Regions from separate parts of the Lysinibacillus sp. FSL K6-3209 genome, predicted to be linked through region 2. Evidence: a T-box and tRNA genes for the amino acid it is inferred to sense, from the RefSeq annotation. Region 2 holds a T-box; the other regions hold tRNA genes.
The links. A T-box is a leader RNA that pairs with one kind of tRNA and senses whether it is charged. The one in region 2 lies ahead of leuS (leucine--tRNA ligase), so its partner is inferred to be a tRNA-Leu.
Positions count from the first base shown of each region.

Region 1: it encodes a tRNA-Leu, which carries the amino acid that the T-box ahead of leuS (leucine--tRNA ligase) is inferred to sense. The anticodon was not compared.
Region 3: it encodes a tRNA-Leu, which carries the amino acid that the T-box ahead of leuS (leucine--tRNA ligase) is inferred to sense. The anticodon was not compared.

Region 1 is NZ_CP150264.1:4,114,336-4,122,268, forward strand. It holds rRNA gene rrf (5S ribosomal RNA) at 20-135, opposite strand; rRNA gene MHH88_RS19995 (23S ribosomal RNA) at 203-3,130, opposite strand; rRNA gene MHH88_RS20000 (16S ribosomal RNA) at 3,436-4,987, opposite strand; tRNA gene MHH88_RS20005 (tRNA-Gly) at 5,200-5,273, opposite strand; tRNA gene MHH88_RS20010 (tRNA-Arg) at 5,292-5,368, opposite strand; tRNA gene MHH88_RS20015 (tRNA-Leu) at 5,393-5,478, opposite strand; tRNA gene MHH88_RS20020 (tRNA-Lys) at 5,548-5,620, opposite strand; tRNA gene MHH88_RS20025 (tRNA-Gln) at 5,636-5,710, opposite strand; tRNA gene MHH88_RS20030 (tRNA-Asp) at 5,716-5,791, opposite strand; tRNA gene MHH88_RS20035 (tRNA-Glu) at 5,819-5,890, opposite strand; tRNA gene MHH88_RS20040 (tRNA-Asn) at 5,892-5,968, opposite strand; gene MHH88_RS20045 (SprT family protein) at 6,060-6,521, opposite strand; gene MHH88_RS20050 (Tex family protein) at 6,585-7,933, opposite strand, start outside.
Region 2 is NZ_CP150264.1:3,483,995-3,491,927, reverse strand. It holds gene MHH88_RS16955 (TIGR01212 family radical SAM protein) at 1-811, opposite strand, end outside; gene MHH88_RS16950 (MFS transporter) at 1,104-2,276, shown strand; gene MHH88_RS16945 (metalloregulator ArsR/SmtB family transcription factor) at 2,421-2,768, shown strand; gene sulP (sulfate permease) at 2,844-4,583, shown strand; gene MHH88_RS16935 (transposase) at 4,635-5,219, opposite strand; T-box leader at 5,471-5,690, shown strand; gene leuS (leucine--tRNA ligase) at 5,782-7,933, shown strand, end outside.
Region 3 is NZ_CP150264.1:163,503-171,435, reverse strand. It holds rRNA gene MHH88_RS01005 (23S ribosomal RNA) at 1-1,660, opposite strand, end outside; tRNA gene MHH88_RS01000 (tRNA-Ala) at 1,878-1,953, opposite strand; tRNA gene MHH88_RS00995 (tRNA-Ile) at 1,967-2,043, opposite strand; rRNA gene MHH88_RS00990 (16S ribosomal RNA) at 2,140-3,691, opposite strand; tRNA gene MHH88_RS00985 (tRNA-Ala) at 3,835-3,910, opposite strand; tRNA gene MHH88_RS00980 (tRNA-Pro) at 3,931-4,007, opposite strand; tRNA gene MHH88_RS00975 (tRNA-Arg) at 4,017-4,093, opposite strand; tRNA gene MHH88_RS00970 (tRNA-Leu) at 4,107-4,195, opposite strand; tRNA gene MHH88_RS00965 (tRNA-Gly) at 4,201-4,275, opposite strand; tRNA gene MHH88_RS00960 (tRNA-Leu) at 4,324-4,408, opposite strand; tRNA gene MHH88_RS00955 (tRNA-Lys) at 4,431-4,506, opposite strand; tRNA gene MHH88_RS00950 (tRNA-Thr) at 4,513-4,588, opposite strand; tRNA gene MHH88_RS00945 (tRNA-Val) at 4,592-4,667, opposite strand; rRNA gene rrf (5S ribosomal RNA) at 4,678-4,793, opposite strand; rRNA gene MHH88_RS00935 (23S ribosomal RNA) at 4,909-7,836, opposite strand.

The sequences.
Region 1 (7,933 bases), 630 kb from region 2:
ACGGCTAACTGTTTGAATTGCCTAGCGACGTCCTACTCTCACAGGGGGAAGCCCCCAACTACCATCGGCGCTAAAGAGCTTAACTTCCGTGTTCGGTATGGGAACGGGTGTGACCTCTTTGCCATCATCACTAGACAGTATTTAATTGAAAGATTATTCTTTCAAAACTGGATAAACGGTACATTGAATGTTTCAAACTTTTTTGGTTAAGTCCTCGATCGATTAGTATTCGTCAGCTCCATGTGTCACCACACTTCCACCTCGAACCTATCTACCTCATCGTCTTTGAGGGATCTTACTTACTTGCGTAATGGGAAATCTCATCTTGAGGGGGGCTTCATGCTTAGATGCTTTCAGCACTTATCCCGTCCACACATAGCTACCCAGCGATGCCTTTGGCAAGACAACTGGTACACCAGCGGTGTGTCCATCCCGGTCCTCTCGTACTAAGGACAGCTCCTCTCAAATTTCCTACGCCCACGACGGATAGGGACCGAACTGTCTCACGACGTTCTGAACCCAGCTCGCGTACCGCTTTAATGGGCGAACAGCCCAACCCTTGGGACCGACTACAGCCCCAGGATGCGATGAGCCGACATCGAGGTGCCAAACCTCCCCGTCGATGTGGACTCTTGGGGGAGATAAGCCTGTTATCCCCGGGGTAGCTTTTATCCGTTGAGCGATGGCCCTTCCATGCGGAACCACCGGATCACTAAGCCCGTCTTTCGACCCTGCTCGACTTGTAGGTCTCGCAGTCAAGCTCCCTTGTGCCTTTACACTCTACGAATGATTTCCAACCATTCTGAGGGAACCTTTGGGCGCCTCCGTTACCTTTTAGGAGGCGACCGCCCCAGTCAAACTGTCCGCCTGACACTGTCTCCTGCCCCGCTAAGGGGCATGGGTTAGAATTTCAATACAACCAGGGTAGTATCCCACCGACGCCTCCTTCGAAGCTGGCGCTCCGAGATCTCTGGCTCCTACCTATCCTGTACAAGTTGTACCAAAATTCAATATCAGGCTACAGTAAAGCTCCACGGGGTCTTTCCGTCCTGTCGCGGGTAACCTGCATCTTCACAGGTACTATAATTTCACCGAGTCTCTCGTTGAGACAGTGCCCAGATCGTTACGCCTTTCGTGCGGGTCGGAACTTACCCGACAAGGAATTTCGCTACCTTAGGACCGTTATAGTTACGGCCGCCGTTTACTGGGGCTTCAATTCGCAGCTTCGCTTGCGCTAACCACTCCTCTTAACCTTCCAGCACCGGGCAGGCGTCAGCCCCTATACGTCACCTTACGGTTTTGCAGAGACCTGTGTTTTTGCTAAACAGTCGCCTGGGCCTATTCACTGCGGCTCTCATGCGCTTGCACGCTCAAGAGCACCCCTTCTCCCGAAGTTACGGGGTCATTTTGCCGAGTTCCTTAACGAGAGTTCTCTCGCACACCTTAGGATTCTCTCCTCGACTACCTGTGTCGGTTTGCGGTACGGGCACCTCTCACCTCGATAGAGGCTTTTCTTGGCAGTGTGAAATCAGGAACTTCGTCCATACGGACTCGCCATCACAGCTCAACGTTACAGTGTGCGGATTTGCCTACACACACGCCTTACTGCTTGGACGCGCACAACCAACGGCGCGCTTACCCTATCCTACTGCGTCCCCCCATTTCTCAAACGGTGAGGAGGTGGTACAGGAATATCAACCTGTTGTCCATCGCCTACGCCTATCGGCCTCGGCTTAGGTCCCGACTAACCCTGAGCGGACGAGCCTTCCTCAGGAAACCTTAGTCATACGGTGGACGGGATTCTCACCCGTCTTTCGCTACTCATACCGGCATTCTCACTTCTAAGCGCTCCACCAGTCCTTCCGGTCTGACTTCAACGCACTTAGAACGCTCTCCTACCACTGACATCGTAGATGTCAATCCACAGCTTCGGTGAATCGTTTAGCCCCGATACATTTTCGGCGCAGCGTCACTCGACCAGTGAGCTATTACGCACTCTTTAAATGATGGCTGCTTCTAAGCCAACATCCTGGTTGTCTGTGCAACGCCACATCCTTTTCCACTTAACGATTACTTTGGGACCTTAGCTGGTGGTCTGGGCTGTTTCCCTTTTGACTACGGATCTTATCACTCGCAGTCTGACTCCCGTGTATAAATATCTGGCATTCGGAGTTTGTCTGAATTCGGTAAACCGGGATGGCCCCCTAGTCCAAACAGTGCTCTACCTCCAGTATTCTCATCACGAGGCTAGCCCTAAAGCTATTTCGGAGAGAACCAGCTATCTCCAAGTTCGATTGGAATTTCTCCGCTACCCACACCTCATCCCCGCACTTTTCAACGTGCGTGGGTTCGGGCCTCCAGTAAGTGTTACCTCACCTTCACCCTGGACATGGGTAGATCACCTGGTTTCGGGTCTACGACCACGTACTAATTCGCCCTATTCAGACTCGCTTTCGCTGCGGCTCCGCCTTCTAAAGCTTAACCTCGCACGTAATCGTAACTCGCCGGTTCATTCTACAAAAGGCACGCTATCACCCATTAACGGGCTCTAACTACTTGTAGGCACACGGTTTCAGGATCTCTTTCACTCCCCTCCCGGGGTGCTTTTCACCTTTCCCTCACGGTACTGGTTCACTATCGGTCACTAGGTAGTATTTAGCCTTGGGAGATGGTCCTCCCGGATTCCGACGGAATTTCACGTGTTCCGCCGTACTCAGGATCCACTCTGGAGGGAATGAACTTTCGACTACAGGGCTTTTACCTGCTCTGGCGGACCTTTCCAAGTCGCTTCATCTAACTCATTCCTTTGTAACTCCGTATAGAGTGTCCTACAACCCCAAGAGGCAAGCCTCTTGGTTTGGGCTCTTCCCGTTTCGCTCGCCGCTACTCAGGGAATCGATTTTTCTTTCTCTTCCTCCAGGTACTTAGATGTTTCAGTTCCCTGGGTCTGCCTTCAAGACGCTATGTATTCACGTCAAGATACTACGCGATTAAACGTAGTGGGTTCCCCCATTCGGAAATCTCCGGATCAAAGCTCACTTACAGCTCCCCGAAGCATATCGGTGTTAGTGCCGTCCTTCTTCGGCTCCTAGTGCCAAGGCATTCGCCGTGCGCCCTTAATAACTTAACCTATCGGCTTCCAATCCACTGCGCATTTCGTTGTCAGCTTCTCTCGTTCAATCAGTCACGTACGTAAGTACGCTCCTTCATTCACTCGTTCGCTTCCTAGAACTGCTTGTGTCTTGAAACCCTATTATTAGTTATTAAGCCTAAAAACTTAATTTAAAAAATAAATGTGTTTGTTACAATTTCAATGTCGTTTTATCCAGTTTTCAAAGAACAAATTTTGAAGTCATTCAGAAGAATGAACCTTCAAAACTGAACGCAAAACGTAATCTTACAAACCCAAGGTTTGTATTCCGAAAATATCCTTAGAAAGGAGGTGATCCAGCCGCACCTTCCGATACGGCTACCTTGTTACGACTTCACCCCAATCATCTATCCCACCTTCGGCGGCTGGCTCCAAAAGGTTACCTCACCGACTTCGGGTGTTACAAACTCTCGTGGTGTGACGGGCGGTGTGTACAAGGCCCGGGAACGTATTCACCGCGGCATGCTGATCCGCGATTACTAGCGATTCCGGCTTCATGTAGGCGAGTTGCAGCCTACAATCCGAACTGAGAACGACTTTATCGGATTAGCTCCCTCTCGCGAGTTGGCAACCGTTTGTATCGTCCATTGTAGCACGTGTGTAGCCCAGGTCATAAGGGGCATGATGATTTGACGTCATCCCCACCTTCCTCCGGTTTGTCACCGGCAGTCACCTTAGAGTGCCCAACTAAATGATGGCAACTAAGATCAAGGGTTGCGCTCGTTGCGGGACTTAACCCAACATCTCACGACACGAGCTGACGACAACCATGCACCACCTGTCACCGTTGTCCCCGAAGGGAAAACCATATCTCTACAGTGGTCAACGGGATGTCAAGACCTGGTAAGGTTCTTCGCGTTGCTTCGAATTAAACCACATGCTCCACCGCTTGTGCGGGCCCCCGTCAATTCCTTTGAGTTTCAGTCTTGCGACCGTACTCCCCAGGCGGAGTGCTTAATGCGTTAGCTGCAGCACTAAGGGGCGGAAACCCCCTAACACTTAGCACTCATCGTTTACGGCGTGGACTACCAGGGTATCTAATCCTGTTTGCTCCCCACGCTTTCGCGCCTCAGTGTCAGTTACAGACCAGATAGTCGCCTTCGCCACTGGTGTTCCTCCAAATCTCTACGCATTTCACCGCTACACTTGGAATTCCACTATCCTCTTCTGCACTCAAGTCTCCCAGTTTCCAATGACCCTCCACGGTTGAGCCGTGGGCTTTCACATCAGACTTAAGAAACCACCTGCGCGCGCTTTACGCCCAATAATTCCGGACAACGCTTGCCACCTACGTATTACCGCGGCTGCTGGCACGTAGTTAGCCGTGGCTTTCTAATAAGGTACCGTCAAGGTACAGCCAGTTACTACTGTACTTGTTCTTCCCTTACAACAGAGTTTTACGAACCGAAATCCTTCTTCACTCACGCGGCGTTGCTCCATCAGGCTTTCGCCCATTGTGGAAGATTCCCTACTGCTGCCTCCCGTAGGAGTCTGGGCCGTGTCTCAGTCCCAGTGTGGCCGATCACCCTCTCAGGTCGGCTACGCATCGTCGCCTTGGTGAGCCGTTACCTCACCAACTAGCTAATGCGCCGCGGGCCCATCCTATAGCGACAGCCGAAACCGTCTTTCAGTATTGTCCCATGAGGGACAATAGATTATTCGGTATTAGCCCCGGTTTCCCGGAGTTATCCCAAACTATAAGGTAGGTTGCCCACGTGTTACTCACCCGTCCGCCGCTAACGTCAAAGGAGCAAGCTCCTTCTCTGTTCGCTCGACTTGCATGTATTAGGCACGCCGCCAGCGTTCGTCCTGAGCCAGGATCAAACTCTCCATAAAAGAAATTTGATTAGCTCAAATTGTTTTGCTGGCATCAATTTTGATGTCCAAAATTTTGTTTCGTTCACTAACAAAGTTAGCTAGTAAAAACTATATTGATTACGTTTTGCTTGTTCAGTTTTCAAGGTTCATTTTGTTACCGTTTGTTTCAGCAACTTTTATATCTTAACATCTTTCATTAATGATGTCAACACTTTTTTAAAATGTTTTTTTGGAGCGGGTGATGAGAATCGAACTCACGACATCAGCTTGGAAGGCTGAGGTTTTACCATTAAACTACACCCGCAATTATTAAAATGTATTATGGCGCGCCCGGCAGGAGTCGAACCCACAACCTTCTGATCCGTAGTCAGACGCTCTATCCAATTGAGCTACGGGCGCATGTGTTAAATAACTGAACTGACTTGGTGCGGCCGAGAGGACTTGAACCTCCACGGGGTTGCCCCCACTAGGCCCTCAACCTAGCGCGTCTGCCGTTCCGCCACGACCGCATTCAAAAAATAGGAACCTTCTTATTATACAATGATAATTCGAATTTTCAACCTTTTTCTTAAAAAAGATGAGCCATGAAGGACTCGAACCTTCGACCCTCTGATTAAAAGTCAGATGCTCTACCAACTGAGCTAATGGCTCATATTAAGAAATGAATGGCTGGGGTACTAGGATTCGAACCTAGGCATGACGGAATCAAAATCCGTTGCCTTACCGCTTGGCTATACCCCAATAAGTGGCGGTCCCGACCGGGATCGAACCGGCGATCTCCTGCGTGACAGGCAGGCATGTTAACCGCTACACCACGGGACCAATGTTACAATTATCTATTTATGAAAATGACCCCTACGGGATTCGAACCCGTGTTACCGCCGTGAAAGGGCGGTGTCTTAACCGCTTGACCAAGGGGCCATGGCTCCGAAGGCAGGACTCGAACCTGCGACAACCTGATTAACAGTCAGGTGCTACTACCAACTGAGCTACTTCGGAATAATCATATTGTGTTGTCGGCTTTATCTTGTCGACTTTTACTATTATAGGGATTAGCTGAATAAACGTCAACCCTTTTTTAAAAGTTTTTTTACTCAACTATCATTAATTGCCCTGAACACTTGCCACAACAGTATCTGTTCACATTGAATCTAATTTTTCTAACATACCTTTGGTGACATTGTATACATTCATATGTATAGTGAGGGCGCTGTTTTTTGCTATGAGATTTAGGTCTTTGCAACGCTGAACAAAATCGAGGGGCATTCACTTTTTTTAACAACTCTCGAAAATCTTTATCTCGATGTTGATAGCCCTTTCCTTCAAGGTGCAAGTGGTAATGACATAATTCATGAAGAATGATCCCCTCTACCTCTCTAACACCATACATTTCAAACGCCTTTGGATTGATTTCAATATGGTGGGATTGCAAAAGATAACGCCCACCTGTTGTACGCAGCCTTGGATTAAAGTATGCACGATGCATAAAGGGTTTATGAAAACTTTCTAATGAAATTCGACTTACAAGCTGTTGCAGTTCCTCATTGTTCAATTTCATCACCTCTAACAATAAGAATACCACACTGCGCAGTATAGACAGTGTGGCAAGAAATTATTACACTTCAACCATTTGTTTTTCTGGAGGAAGCATCGTTAATGAAATACGGCCTTTGTTTACTTCTATTTGTTCCACCCATACTGTGACAATATCACCTAATGCCACAACCTCTAATGGATGCTTAATACGTTTTTTTTGCAACTTGGAAATATGCACAAGCCCATCTTGTTTTACACCAATATCAACGAATGCACCAAAATCGACGACATTCCGTACAGTACCTTGTAATTCCATTCCTACTTGTAAATCTTCCATTTTTAAAACATCCGTTTTAAGTAATGGTTGTGGGAAAGCATCACGCGGGTCACGACTTGGTTTCATTAAAGTATCTACAATATCCTGAACAGTAACAACGCCAATCCCTAGCTTTTCACTTAACGCTTGAACATTAAGAGCTGCAATTGCTTCCTCTGCTTTTTGTGTTCCTAGTTCTTTTTTATTTATGTGGGCCGCTTCTAAAATTTGCTCTGCAATATTGTAGCTTTCTGGGTGAATACCTGTCGCATCAAATGGATTTTTCGCTTCAGGTACACGTAAAAACCCTATTGCTTGCTCGTACGTTTTTGCACCAAGGCGTGGAATTTTCTTCAGTTGCGCTCGAGTTGTGAATTGCCCATTCTCTTCTCGTACTTTTACAATGTTTTCGGCAACGGTTTTCGATAGCCCTGAAACATATTGCAATAAAGAGGCTGATGCTGTATTGACATCGACACCGACTTGATTGACCGCTGTTTCTACTATAAATGTTAATGACTCTGATAATTTCTTTTGAGAAACATCATGCTGATATTGTCCAACACCTACTGCCTTTGGCTCAATTTTCACTAATTCCGACAATGGGTCCTGCAAACGTCGTGCAATTGACACCGCGCTCCGTTGCTCTACTTGCAAATCAGGAAACTCAGCACGCGCAACCTCCGACGCCGAATAAACGGATGCACCGGCTTCGTTGACAATAACATAAGCTACATCTGTGTTCACTTCACTTAAAACATCGGCAATAAATTGCTCAGTTTCGCGTGAGGCTGTCCCATTACCAATCGCAATGATTGTAATAGGATATTTCGCTAAAATCTCTTTCACAACTGCTTTTGATTTTGCTACATCTGGCTTTGGTGGATGTGGGTAAATCGCCGTAACTTCTAGCATTTTCCCCGTCTCATCAACAACAGCTAATTTACAACCCGTACGATAGGCAGGATCCACTCCTAGTACATACTTACCTTTTAAAGGTGGCTGTAGTAAAAGATTGCGGAGATTTTCCGAGAAAATATGAATCGCTTGCGCCTCTGCTTTTTCCGTTAATTCATTACGTAACTCTCTCTCAATCGATGGTTGAATTAATC
Region 2 (7,933 bases):
GATGGATGACCATTTGCGGTGGTAAAATTTCTAACTGGTCTGCAACTAGTTTTGTATAGACATCTTGATCTAAAAATTCTAGCATGCCTTTTTCATATTGTTTAACCATTGGCGTCCCTTTTAATAAATGAAGTAAATGGATTTTAATGCCTTGGACATCCAGTTTAGCAACTGCACGTGCCGTTTCCATCATCATGTCATAATCTTCAAGTGGAAGGCCATTGATAATATGTGAGCATACACGAATCCCATGTTTACGCAGCTTTTCAACACCTTCTACATAGGTTGCGTAATCATGTGCACGATTAATGAGGTTTGCCGTTTTTTCATGGACGGTTTGTAGGCCTAGCTCAATCCATAAATAGGTGCGTTCATTTAGTTCTGCTAAATATTCAACAACATCATCAGGTAGGCAATCTGGGCGTGTGGCAATGGACAGTCCGACTACACCTTCTTGTGCTAACGCAGCCTCAAATTTTTCCTTTAAAACGGGAAGTGGTGCATGGGTATTTGTATATGCTTGGAAGTAAGCCATATACTTGCCATCTTTCCATTTTTGATGCATTTTGTCACGAATTTCTGCAAATTGCACATCAATAGGATCAACTTTATTACCAGCAAAATCACCTGACCCTGCAGCACTACAAAATGTACAACCTCCGAAAGCGACTGTTCCATCTCGGTTCGGGCAATCAAAACCTGCATCGAGTGCTACTTTAAATACTTTATGACCGAAGTGGTCACGTAAATAGCGATTCCATGTATAGTATCTTTTCCCCTCTGTGGGAAAAGGAAAGTTTGTTTCTGTCATGTATTTCACTCCTCTAACATTATATTTTATCATGTGCGTAAGGTTCCGTCATGGAGTAAGAATTTAAATATGCAGAGACAAATGTTATGCCGCTTTATTTATTGAATAAACAATTTATTTCCGTGGTAAAGGGACAGAACTGTTGGCTGTTATAACGAACGCATAAAGGACGAAAAAACTGTTTATTTAAGAAATTTTTTGTGAACAAAGGGTAAATTTATTTTCCTTGTACTTTTTTATTTTTCATCATAAACTAGCTATTTAGAGAAACGAAATAATGGGGGTCAAGGATATGCCAAAAAGTGTTTGGTTTTTAATTATCGGTATGCTTGTGAACACGACGGGCAACTCTTTTTTATGGCCTTTAAATGCCATTTACATGCATGATTATTTAGGGAAATCACTTGCAATGGCTGGCTTTGTTTTAATGTTGAATTCGGCTGCAGGTGTATTAGGCAATCTATTAGGTGGATTTTTATTTGATAGAATTGGTGGCTATAAATCGATTATGCTAGGCATTTTATTGACCGTTGCTTCGTTAATAGGATTAACAATCTGGCATGGCTGGCCACATTATGTGTGGTTTTTAACCATTCTTGGATTTAGTGGAGGCATTGTATTTCCAGGGATGTTTGCGTTAGCGGGAGCGGCTTGGCCTGAGGGTGGTCGTAAAGCATTTAATGCGATTTATTTAGCGCAAAATTTAGGTGTTGCTGTAGGGCCGGCATTAGCTGGGATTGTGGCAGATTATCAATTTGATTATGTTTTTGTCGTTAATTTAGCGATGTATATTTTATTTTTCTTTATCGCATTGATTACATTTAGAGGAATAGATGCGGAAAGTATTGCATTGAAAAATGTAGTAAGTGAAAGTAAACGTATTACAAATAAGGCACCATTTTATGCCTTATTAATTTTAAGTTCATCTTCCGTGTTATGCTGGCTTGCCTATTCGCAATGGAGTGCAACCATTTCATCCTATACGCAAGATTTGGGCTTAGGGTTAAAACAATATAGTTTACTTTGGACGATTAATGGGCTCCTTATTGTTGTTGGGCAACCACTAATCGCACCGCTTGTGCGCCGTTGGGAACATCAACTTAAGCGTCAATTAGTATTTGGCATTACGCTTATTGCAGCTTCGTTTGGTATTGTAGCATTTGCCGAAGATTTTAAAATGTTTGCTGCTGCAATGGTCGTATTAACATTTGGGGAAATGTTTTATACACCAGCTTTACCGACCATTGCGAATCAGCTTGCACCAAAGGGACGCGAAGGTTTTTACCAAGGTATTATAAATAGTGCGGCTACAACAGGTCGTATGATTGGTCCATTGTTCGGCGGTATTATGGTCGATCAGTTTGGTATGATAGCCCTTGTTTCAATTTTAGTAGTTATTGTATTACTAGGCATTTTCCCATGTCTGATTTATGACCGTGGGTGGCAGGCACGCAAACAATTCTGAAAATTAAAGTCAATTTACTTTAAAGCGAATGTTATAGCATTCGCTTTTTTATTTTTTTAGATTGAAATAGTTGACGCAAAAGGATACAATCATACATATTCAAATATTTGAATATGTGAAAATGAATGATGTGGAGGGATTAACGTGGAAGAAGGCTTACAACAGTTTAAAGCCGATTTTTTTAAAGCCTTAGCACACCCGTTACGGATAAGAATTCTTGAATTATTGGTCGATGGCAAGAAAAGTGTGAATGAGATTCAAAGTTGCCTAGAAAAAGAGGGCTCGGCAGTTTCGCAACAGTTAAGTGTTTTACGGGCAAAAAATATTGTTTATGGTACAAAAGAAGGGAAAAAAGTTTACTATTCTTTAAGTGATCCAATGATTGTTGAATTGTTACGTGTTGCAAAAGATATCTTTGACAACCATTTAATTCATACAATTTCAAGATTAGAAGAAATGACCGTCAGTGAAAATGACGAAGAGATAATGTAGGGGATGTAATACATTTACCACCCCTTACTAAACTGGATTCGAAAAACTTAATTATTTCGAAGGGAAGATTATTGTATGAAATCACTGTTTACAGGTCGGTTTGAAGGGTATTCAGTTGATCATTTTAAAAAGGACTTATTATCTGGCATAATTGTTGGGATTGTTGCAATTCCACTGGCTATGTCTTTTGCCATTGCTTCCGGTGTAAAACCGGAATATGGGATCTATACAGCGTGTATTGCGGGCATACTTATTTCGCTATTTGGAGGTTCAAAATTCCAAATCGGTGGACCAACAGGCGCTTTTGTGCCAATTCTTTTAGGCATTGTCTTATCGTATGGCTATGAAAATTTATTAATTGCGGGGTTAATGGCGGGAGTGCTGCTATGTTTAATGGGCATTTTCAAGCTAGGTACTCTTATAAAATTTATTCCACGCCCAGTAACGATAGGCTTTACTGCGGGTATTGCGGTTATCATTTTTACTGGGCAAATAGCTAATTTTTTAGGTTTAACAAATATTACACGTCATGAATATTTTATCTCAAATATGAAAGAGTTGTTCGTGCATATAGGAACAATCAATTATTATAGTATTTTCATAGCGATTATTTGTCTTGTAATTATTCTTTTAACACCTAAATTTTTCCCAAAAGTACCTGGCGCATTAGTAGGCATTGTTGTTTCTACCCTTGTCGCTACCTTCTTTTTTTCAGGACAAGTTGCAACAATTGCTACGGCTTATGGTCAAATCCCTAATACGTTACCAAAGTTTTCTATACCAGAAATTACCTTGGAACGATTACAATTATTGATTGGACCTGCCTTTGTGATTGCCATTTTGGGCGGGATTGAGTCGCTTTTATCAGCAGTTGTTGCTGACGGTATGACCAATACTAAACATAATAGTAATCGTGAGCTTGTAGGACAGGGTATAGCGAATATTATTACACCTTTATTCGGAGGGATTCCTGCTACTGGGGCGATTGCACGTACGGCAACCAATATTAAAACGGGTGCTGCATCACCAATGTCAGGTATTATTCATGGTGTTTTTGTATTAGTCACGTTATTGTTATTAGCGCCCTTTGCTTCGCATATTCCGTTAGCAAGTATGGCACCAGTACTAATGGTCGTTGCGTGGAATATGAGTGAACAAAAACATTTTGCTCATATTGTAAAAGCGAAATCTGGCGATTCACTTGTATTAATCATTACATTTTTGCTTACTGTTTTCGCTAGCCTAACGATTGCTGTTGAAGTAGGTCTTGGCTTAGCCGTTGTGTTGTTTGCTAAACGAATGAGTGAGAAGTTGGTTATAGATAAAGTATTACCAGACCATACAAAAAAGAATGGAAAGGTACAACCTTATGTTGTCAATCAAAAGCATGATTGCCCACAAATTAGTATTTATACGATTGAGGGTCCACTGTTTTTTGGTGCAGCGCAAACGTTTGAAGAGACATTACTGCATTCTATGCAAGAGCAACCAAGCGTCCTGATTTTACGTATGGGGAAAGTGCCATTTATGGACTCCACAGGTGAGTCTTATTTTAGCAATATTGTGGAGAATTTTACAAAGCGTGGTGGCAAGGTCTTCGTCACGGGTATACAAGAGGACTTAAAAGCAGCGCTCATGCGTAATGGATTATATGCTCAAATTGGACAAGAGCATTTTTTTGAACATACAGGAGAAGCTATAAATCGAGCATTGACACATTTAGATATGAATAAATGCCTTGGTTGTAAACATTTCGCCTTCCATGAATGCGCTGACTTTTCGAGTGACAGGCACGGAAAAGATTCTGACAATTGATAGTTTTTGAAGAGTGAAGCTCCACACGATGGATTGTCGTGTGGAGCTTTTCTATAGGGGTGCTACATTAAATGATTTGCCTTCATGTTCCTCGCAATACTGACAATAGGATAGTGATTGAGCTTGTGAGGTTTGAAGTAAATAACTTTTGAGAATACTTGTATCAAAGAATGGGTAGTTTGAAGATATATCATGCTTGTAGAAATAATACGAGCTATAAGGGTAGTCCTCCATCTTAGCAACCATAGGGGGAGACGTTGAGATAGGATTGCGGTGAATATAGCGACTAACACTAAGCATGTCGAGTTGTGAGGGAACAAGGTCTGCAAAATATCGACTTTCGTAAAGATGACCGCAATAGTGATACTTCTTTTTAAAGTAATTGCTGTAGCGCCAATTTACATTGGCCATCACTTTGCCTAGTGGTACTTTGGGTGAACGAATCAGCAGGTGATAGTGGTTAGACATAACGCAATAGGTAACAATCTTAAACGAATATTTATGATAAGCATATTGCAATACACGAAAGAAAGCATCGTAATCTGCAACATTGTGAAATATAGTTTGACGATTATTACCGCGCACTACTACATGATGATAATGATCTGGGGACCAAAGCCGTTTTTTTCTTGGCACACGCGATTGCCTCCTTTAGCTTTTTTCTTTAGCATAAAAAAGCATGTAAAGAACGTCAATTAGACGGGAGTTACGAAAGTAATGACTATTTTTATTTTTCATCTGCATAGAAGGTTGAAATGAAAAATTGTTGGTGAAAATAATCATAAAAAATTTTTTTTAATAATTGTGTGGAAATTGTGTGCGTGTCAGGCACCATAAAAAGATGCTTGTGCTTTTCAGAACTTTCCATTAGAATAAATGCAATACATGTAAAGACATTGATGAGGAATAGTAAATTTGTGGTTCTTTTTAGAGAGCTAGCGGTTGGTGGAAGCTAGTAAGGATGCAAGTTGAACTCGCCTGCTGAGTCTGCATACGTAATATGTAATTGTTACGTTTGCCGTTATTTCCGCGTTAAGGAAGCTTGAGCCGAGTGTAATCACTAATTTGGGTGGTACCGCGGGAGTTAAGAATACTCTCGTCCCTTTCTGACAAAGGAAGGGGCGAGTTTTTTTATTTTTTAAATATTTTGTCAATTCTTACGATAAGTGGTACTGCACATATATAAGGAGGAAAAATAATGAGCTTTAATCATCAACAAGTTGAAAAAAAGTGGCAACAGTATTGGGATGTCAACAAAACATTCAAAACAGAAAATGAAACGGATAAACCAAAATTTTATGCGCTTGATATGTTCCCGTACCCATCAGGAGCGGGACTTCACGTAGGGCATCCAGAAGGATATACAGCAACAGATATTCTTTCACGTTTCAAACGTATGCAAGGCTTTAATGTTCTACATCCGATGGGATGGGATGCCTTCGGATTACCTGCCGAGCAATATGCACTTGATACTGGGAATGACCCAGCAGAATTTACAGCAAAAAATATTGCAACATTTAAACGTCAAATTCAAGAGTTAGGCTTTAGCTATGATTGGGATCGTGAAATTAACACAACAGATCCAGAATACTACAAATGGACGCAATGGATTTTCATTCAATTATATAAAAAGGGCTTAGCTTATGTAGATGAAGTGGCGGTAAACTGGTGCCCAGCTTTAGGTACAGTGCTAGCGAATGAAGAAGTGATTGATGGAAAGTCTGAACGTGGCGGACATCCAGTAGAACGTCGTCCAATGAAACAATGGATGCTTAAAATTACAGCGTATGCGGATCGTTTAATTGACGATTTAGAAGATGTAGATTGGCCAGAATCTATTAAAGACATGCAACGTAATTGGATTGGCCGTTCAGAGGGTGCAGAAGTAACATTTAGCATTGAAGGATCGGACAAAAACTTTACGGTATTTACAACACGCCCTGATACACTATTCGGTGCAACATATACAGTGCTTGCGCCAGAGCACAAACTAGTGGCTGAAATTACAACAGCTGAACAACAAGCTGCTGTCGATGCATATCTTGAAAAAGTAAAAATGAAATCAGACTTAGAGCGTACAGATTTAGCCAAAGAAAAAACAGGCGTATTTACAGGCGCTTATGCGGTAAATCCGATTAACGGCAAAAAAGTACCGATTTGGATTGCTGATTATGTGTTAGCTACTTACGGAACTGGTGCGATTATGGCTGTTCCTGCGCATGACGAACGTGATTATGAATTTGCTAAAGAGTTTGGTTTAGACATCGTTGCTGTGCTTGAAGGTGGCGATATTGACAAAGAAGCATTTACAGGTGACGGTCAACACATTAACTCTGATTTCCTTGATGGTTTAAATAAAGCAGATGGTATTGCTAAGGCGATTGAATGGTTAGAGGAAAAAGGTGTAGGGGAGAAAAAGATATCTTATCGTCTTCGTGACTGGTTATTCTCTCGTCAACGTTATTGGGGTGAGCCAATCCCAATGATCCATTGGGAAGATGGTACAACAACTCCAGTGCCAGAAGCAGAGTTACCATTAATGCTTCCAAAAACGGATAATATTCGTCCATCTGGAACAGGGGAATCACCATTAGCGAATATTACGGATTGGGTAAATGTTGTAGACCCTGAAACAGGCAAAAAAGGTCGTCGTGAAACCAATACAATGCCACAATGGGCAGGTTCTAGCTGGTACTTCCTACGTTATATTGACCCTAACAACAAAGAAGCGATTGCTGATCCAGAGTTGCTAAAACGTTGGTTACCAGTTGATATTTATATTGGTGGAGCAGAGCATGCCGTATTGCATTTACTATACGCGCGCTTCTGGCATAAAGTACTATACGATTTAGGGATAGTGCACACAAAAGAGCCATTCCAAAAATTATTTAACCAAGGTATGATTCTTGGTGAAGGTAATGAAAAAATGTCTAAATCAAAAGGCAATGTCGTGAACCCTGATGAAATCATAGAGTCACACGGTGCAGATACACTACGACTTTATGAAATGTTCATGGGTCCATTAGAGGCTTCAGTTGCATGGTCTACTAATGGTTTGGACGGAGCTCGTCGTTTCTTAGACCGCATCTGGCGTTTGTTTGTCAACGAAGAAGAAGGTACGCTATCAGCAAAAGTTCAAACTTCAGATGATACGTTTTTAGAAAAATCATATCACCAAACAGTGAAAAAAGTGACAGAAGACTATGAAGGTATTCGCTTCAATACTGCTATTTCACAAATGATGGTATTTATTAATGACTGCTACAAAGCAGAAGTACTTCCAACAGCCTATGCTGAAGGATTTGTGAAAATGCTAGCACCAATCGCTCCGCATATTGCTGAAGAGCTAT
Region 3 (7,933 bases), 1.3 Mb from region 2:
TCGGTTTGCGGTACGGGCACCTCTCACCTCGATAGAGGCTTTTCTTGGCAGTGTGAAATCAGGAACTTCGTCCATACGGACTCGCCATCACAGCTCAACGTTACAGTGTGCGGATTTGCCTACACACACGCCTTACTGCTTGGACGCGCACAACCAACGGCGCGCTTACCCTATCCTACTGCGTCCCCCCATTTCTCAAACGGTGAGGAGGTGGTACAGGAATATCAACCTGTTGTCCATCGCCTACGCCTATCGGCCTCGGCTTAGGTCCCGACTAACCCTGAGCGGACGAGCCTTCCTCAGGAAACCTTAGTCATACGGTGGACGGGATTCTCACCCGTCTTTCGCTACTCATACCGGCATTCTCACTTCTAAGCGCTCCACCAGTCCTTCCGGTCTGACTTCAACGCACTTAGAACGCTCTCCTACCACTGACATCGTAGATGTCAATCCACAGCTTCGGTGAATCGTTTAGCCCCGATACATTTTCGGCGCAGCGTCACTCGACCAGTGAGCTATTACGCACTCTTTAAATGATGGCTGCTTCTAAGCCAACATCCTGGTTGTCTGTGCAACGCCACATCCTTTTCCACTTAACGATTACTTTGGGACCTTAGCTGGTGGTCTGGGCTGTTTCCCTTTTGACTACGGATCTTATCACTCGCAGTCTGACTCCCGTGTATAAATATCTGGCATTCGGAGTTTGTCTGAATTCGGTAAACCGGGATGGCCCCCTAGTCCAAACAGTGCTCTACCTCCAGTATTCTCATCACGAGGCTAGCCCTAAAGCTATTTCGGAGAGAACCAGCTATCTCCAAGTTCGATTGGAATTTCTCCGCTACCCACACCTCATCCCCGCACTTTTCAACGTGCGTGGGTTCGGGCCTCCAGTAAGTGTTACCTCACCTTCACCCTGGACATGGGTAGATCACCTGGTTTCGGGTCTACGACCACGTACTAATTCGCCCTATTCAGACTCGCTTTCGCTGCGGCTCCGCCTTCTAAAGCTTAACCTCGCACGTAATCGTAACTCGCCGGTTCATTCTACAAAAGGCACGCTATCACCCATTAACGGGCTCTAACTACTTGTAGGCACACGGTTTCAGGATCTCTTTCACTCCCCTCCCGGGGTGCTTTTCACCTTTCCCTCACGGTACTGGTTCACTATCGGTCACTAGGTAGTATTTAGCCTTGGGAGATGGTCCTCCCGGATTCCGACGGAATTTCACGTGTTCCGCCGTACTCAGGATCCACTCTGGAGGGAATAAACTTTCGACTACAGGGCTTTTACCTGCTCTGGCGGACCTTTCCAAGTCGCTTCATCTAACTCATTCCTTTGTAACTCCGTATAGAGTGTCCTACAACCCCAAGAGGCAAGCCTCTTGGTTTGGGCTCTTCCCGTTTCGCTCGCCGCTACTCAGGGAATCGATTTTTCTTTCTCTTCCTCCAGGTACTTAGATGTTTCAGTTCCCTGGGTCTGCCTTCAAGACGCTATGTATTCACGTCAAGATACTACGCGATTAAACGTAGTGGGTTCCCCCATTCGGAAATCTCCGGATCAAAGCTCACTTACAGCTCCCCGAAGCATATCGGTGTTAGTGCCGTCCTTCTTCGGCTCCTAGTGCCAAGGCATTCGCCGTGCGCCCTTAATAACTTAACCTGCAGCTTCCGATATACATCGTAATCCAGCGTCAGCTTCATTCGTTCGGTCAGTCACGTACAGAGGTACGCTCCTTCTCTCACTCAATCGCTTCCTTGTCTTACTCGTATCTCGAAACCTTCATTTGTTATTAAGCCTATAAAAAACTTAAAAAAATAAATGTGTTTGTTACAATTTCAATGTCGTTTTATCCAGTTTTCAAAGAACAAATAAAAATTGGTGGAGCCTAGCGGGATCGAACCGCTGACCTCCTGCGTGCAAGGCAGGCGCTCTCCCAGCTGAGCTAAGGCCCCAAGAGGTTATATATGGTGGGCCTAAATGGACTCGAACCATCGACCTCACGCTTATCAGGCGTGCGCTCTAACCAGCTGAGCTATAGGCCCTCTTGGAAGTTTTATAAAGTTAGTTATAAACCTTCAAAACTGAACGCAAAACGTAATCTTACAAACCCAAGGTTTGTATTCCGAAAATATCCTTAGAAAGGAGGTGATCCAGCCGCACCTTCCGATACGGCTACCTTGTTACGACTTCACCCCAATCATCTATCCCACCTTCGGCGGCTGGCTCCAAAAGGTTACCTCACCGACTTCGGGTGTTACAAACTCTCGTGGTGTGACGGGCGGTGTGTACAAGGCCCGGGAACGTATTCACCGCGGCATGCTGATCCGCGATTACTAGCGATTCCGGCTTCATGTAGGCGAGTTGCAGCCTACAATCCGAACTGAGAACGACTTTATCGGATTAGCTCCCTCTCGCGAGTTGGCAACCGTTTGTATCGTCCATTGTAGCACGTGTGTAGCCCAGGTCATAAGGGGCATGATGATTTGACGTCATCCCCACCTTCCTCCGGTTTGTCACCGGCAGTCACCTTAGAGTGCCCAACTAAATGATGGCAACTAAGATCAAGGGTTGCGCTCGTTGCGGGACTTAACCCAACATCTCACGACACGAGCTGACGACAACCATGCACCACCTGTCACCGTTGTCCCCGAAGGGAAAACCATATCTCTACAGTGGTCAACGGGATGTCAAGACCTGGTAAGGTTCTTCGCGTTGCTTCGAATTAAACCACATGCTCCACCGCTTGTGCGGGCCCCCGTCAATTCCTTTGAGTTTCAGTCTTGCGACCGTACTCCCCAGGCGGAGTGCTTAATGCGTTAGCTGCAGCACTAAGGGGCGGAAACCCCCTAACACTTAGCACTCATCGTTTACGGCGTGGACTACCAGGGTATCTAATCCTGTTTGCTCCCCACGCTTTCGCGCCTCAGTGTCAGTTACAGACCAGATAGTCGCCTTCGCCACTGGTGTTCCTCCAAATCTCTACGCATTTCACCGCTACACTTGGAATTCCACTATCCTCTTCTGCACTCAAGTCTCCCAGTTTCCAATGACCCTCCACGGTTGAGCCGTGGGCTTTCACATCAGACTTAAGAAACCACCTGCGCGCGCTTTACGCCCAATAATTCCGGACAACGCTTGCCACCTACGTATTACCGCGGCTGCTGGCACGTAGTTAGCCGTGGCTTTCTAATAAGGTACCGTCAAGGTACAGCCAGTTACTACTGTACTTGTTCTTCCCTTACAACAGAGTTTTACGAACCGAAATCCTTCTTCACTCACGCGGCGTTGCTCCATCAGGCTTTCGCCCATTGTGGAAGATTCCCTACTGCTGCCTCCCGTAGGAGTCTGGGCCGTGTCTCAGTCCCAGTGTGGCCGATCACCCTCTCAGGTCGGCTACGCATCGTCGCCTTGGTGAGCCGTTACCTCACCAACTAGCTAATGCGCCGCGGGCCCATCCTATAGCGACAGCCGAAACCGTCTTTCAGTATTGTCCCATGAGGGACAATAGATTATTCGGTATTAGCCCCGGTTTCCCGGAGTTATCCCAAACTATAAGGTAGGTTGCCCACGTGTTACTCACCCGTCCGCCGCTAACGTCAAAGGAGCAAGCTCCTTCTCTGTTCGCTCGACTTGCATGTATTAGGCACGCCGCCAGCGTTCGTCCTGAGCCAGGATCAAACTCTCCATAAAAGAAATTTGATTAGCTCAAATTGTTTTGCTGGCATCAATTTTGATGTCCAAAATTTTGTTTCGTTCACTAACATAAGATAGCTAATAAAAACTATATTGATTACGTTTTGCTTGTTCAGTTTTCAAGGTTCATTTACATTAATTGGTGGAGCCTAGCGGGATCGAACCGCTGACCTCCTGCGTGCAAGGCAGGCGCTCTCCCAGCTGAGCTAAGGCCCCATAAATTGTATTTTAGGAAATGGTCGGGAAGACAGGATTCGAACCTGCGACCCCTTGGTCCCAAACCAAGTGCTCTACCAAGCTGAGCTACTTCCCGTTTATTTATTGGCGCGCCCGGCAGGAGTCGAACCCACAACCTTCTGATCCGTAGTCAGACGCTCTATCCAATTGAGCTACGGGCGCTAAATATTAAAAATGGTGCCGAGGGCCGGAATCGAACCGGCACGGTAGTCACCTACCGCAGGATTTTAAGTCCTGTGCGTCTGCCAGTTCCGCCACCCCGGCACATTTGGAGCGGAAGACGAGGTTCGAACTCGCGACCCCCACCTTGGCAAGGTGGTGTTCTACCACTGAACTACTTCCGCATGTGCATAAGATTATTTATCCTGGCAATTATTATTTTAATATATAAATGGTGCGGGTGAAGGGAGTCGAACCCCCACGCCTTGCGGCGCTAGATCCTAAGTCTAGTGCGTCTGCCAATTCCGCCACACCCGCATATTATTGTTGGCAATTAAAATGGTGAGCCATGAAGGACTCGAACCTTCGACCCTCTGATTAAAAGTCAGATGCTCTACCAACTGAGCTAATGGCTCAAAAAATGGTGCCGGCTATAGGAATCGAACCCACGACCTACTGATTACAAGTCAGTTGCTCTACCTGCTGAGCTAAACCGGCATATGGTGGAGGATGACGGGCTCGAACCGCCGACCCTCTGCTTGTAAGGCAGATGCTCTCCCAGCTGAGCTAATCCTCCTGGGTATTATGCCTAGCGACGTCCTACTCTCACAGGGGGAAGCCCCCAACTACCATCGGCGCTAAAGAGCTTAACTTCCGTGTTCGGTATGGGAACGGGTGTGACCTCTTTGCCATCATCACTAGACTATTTAAAAGACAAGATTCATTATAACATAAAATATTATAATTACAAGCTTTTTTTTAAAACTTACTTGTTCTTTCAAAACTGGATAAACGGTTCATTGAATGTTTCAAACTTTTTGGTTAAGTCCTCGATCGATTAGTATTCGTCAGCTCCATGTGTCACCACACTTCCACCTCGAACCTATCTACCTCATCGTCTTTGAGGGATCTTACTTACTTGCGTAATGGGAAATCTCATCTTGAGGGGGGCTTCATGCTTAGATGCTTTCAGCACTTATCCCGTCCACACATAGCTACCCAGCGATGCCTTTGGCAAGACAACTGGTACACCAGCGGTGTGTCCATCCCGGTCCTCTCGTACTAAGGACAGCTCCTCTCAAATTTCCTACGCCCACGACGGATAGGGACCGAACTGTCTCACGACGTTCTGAACCCAGCTCGCGTACCGCTTTAATGGGCGAACAGCCCAACCCTTGGGACCGACTACAGCCCCAGGATGCGATGAGCCGACATCGAGGTGCCAAACCTCCCCGTCGATGTGGACTCTTGGGGGAGATAAGCCTGTTATCCCCGGGGTAGCTTTTATCCGTTGAGCGATGGCCCTTCCATGCGGAACCACCGGATCACTAAGCCCGTCTTTCGACCCTGCTCGACTTGTAGGTCTCGCAGTCAAGCTCCCTTGTGCCTTTACACTCTACGAATGATTTCCAACCATTCTGAGGGAACCTTTGGGCGCCTCCGTTACCTTTTAGGAGGCGACCGCCCCAGTCAAACTGTCCGCCTGACACTGTCTCCTGCCCCGCTAAGGGGCATGGGTTAGAATTTCAATACAACCAGGGTAGTATCCCACCGACGCCTCCTTCGAAGCTGGCGCTCCGAGATCTCTGGCTCCTACCTATCCTGTACAAGTTGTACCAAAATTCAATATCAGGCTACAGTAAAGCTCCACGGGGTCTTTCCGTCCTGTCGCGGGTAACCTGCATCTTCACAGGTACTATAATTTCACCGAGTCTCTCGTTGAGACAGTGCCCAGATCGTTACGCCTTTCGTGCGGGTCGGAACTTACCCGACAAGGAATTTCGCTACCTTAGGACCGTTATAGTTACGGCCGCCGTTTACTGGGGCTTCAATTCGCAGCTTCGCTTGCGCTAACCACTCCTCTTAACCTTCCAGCACCGGGCAGGCGTCAGCCCCTATACGTCACCTTACGGTTTTGCAGAGACCTGTGTTTTTGCTAAACAGTCGCCTGGGCCTATTCACTGCGGCTCTCATGCGCTTGCACGCTCAAGAGCACCCCTTCTCCCGAAGTTACGGGGTCATTTTGCCGAGTTCCTTAACGAGAGTTCTCTCGCACACCTTAGGATTCTCTCCTCGACTACCTGTGTCGGTTTGCGGTACGGGCACCTCTCACCTCGATAGAGGCTTTTCTTGGCAGTGTGAAATCAGGAACTTCGTCCATACGGACTCGCCATCACAGCTCAACGTTACAGTGTGCGGATTTGCCTACACACACGCCTTACTGCTTGGACGCGCACAACCAACGGCGCGCTTACCCTATCCTACTGCGTCCCCCCATTTCTCAAACGGTGAGGAGGTGGTACAGGAATATCAACCTGTTGTCCATCGCCTACGCCTATCGGCCTCGGCTTAGGTCCCGACTAACCCTGAGCGGACGAGCCTTCCTCAGGAAACCTTAGTCATACGGTGGACGGGATTCTCACCCGTCTTTCGCTACTCATACCGGCATTCTCACTTCTAAGCGCTCCACCAGTCCTTCCGGTCTGACTTCAACGCACTTAGAACGCTCTCCTACCACTGACATCGTAGATGTCAATCCACAGCTTCGGTGAATCGTTTAGCCCCGATACATTTTCGGCGCAGCGTCACTCGACCAGTGAGCTATTACGCACTCTTTAAATGATGGCTGCTTCTAAGCCAACATCCTGGTTGTCTGTGCAACGCCACATCCTTTTCCACTTAACGATTACTTTGGGACCTTAGCTGGTGGTCTGGGCTGTTTCCCTTTTGACTACGGATCTTATCACTCGCAGTCTGACTCCCGTGTATAAATATCTGGCATTCGGAGTTTGTCTGAATTCGGTAAACCGGGATGGCCCCCTAGTCCAAACAGTGCTCTACCTCCAGTATTCTCATCACGAGGCTAGCCCTAAAGCTATTTCGGAGAGAACCAGCTATCTCCAAGTTCGATTGGAATTTCTCCGCTACCCACACCTCATCCCCGCACTTTTCAACGTGCGTGGGTTCGGGCCTCCAGTAAGTGTTACCTCACCTTCACCCTGGACATGGGTAGATCACCTGGTTTCGGGTCTACGACCACGTACTAATTCGCCCTATTCAGACTCGCTTTCGCTGCGGCTCCGCCTTCTAAAGCTTAACCTCGCACGTAATCGTAACTCGCCGGTTCATTCTACAAAAGGCACGCTATCACCCATTAACGGGCTCTAACTACTTGTAGGCACACGGTTTCAGGATCTCTTTCACTCCCCTCCCGGGGTGCTTTTCACCTTTCCCTCACGGTACTGGTTCACTATCGGTCACTAGGTAGTATTTAGCCTTGGGAGATGGTCCTCCCGGATTCCGACGGAATTTCACGTGTTCCGCCGTACTCAGGATCCACTCTGGAGGGAATGAACTTTCGACTACAGGGCTTTTACCTGCTCTGGCGGACCTTTCCAAGTCGCTTCATCTAACTCATTCCTTTGTAACTCCGTATAGAGTGTCCTACAACCCCAAGAGGCAAGCCTCTTGGTTTGGGCTCTTCCCGTTTCGCTCGCCGCTACTCAGGGAATCGATTTTTCTTTCTCTTCCTCCAGGTACTTAGATGTTTCAGTTCCCTGGGTCTGCCTTCAAGACGCTATGTATTCACGTCAAGATACTACGCGATTAAACGTAGTGGGTTCCCCCATTCGGAAATCTCCGGATCAAAGCTCACTTACAGCTCCCCGAAGCATATCGGTGTTAGTGCCGTCCTTCTTCGGCTCCTAGTGCCAAGGCATTCGCCGTGCGCCCTTAATAACTTAACCTGCAGCTTCCGATATACATCGTAATCCAGCGTCAGCTTCATTCATTCGGTCAGTCACGTACAGAGGTACGCTCCTTCTCTCACTCAATCGCTTCCTT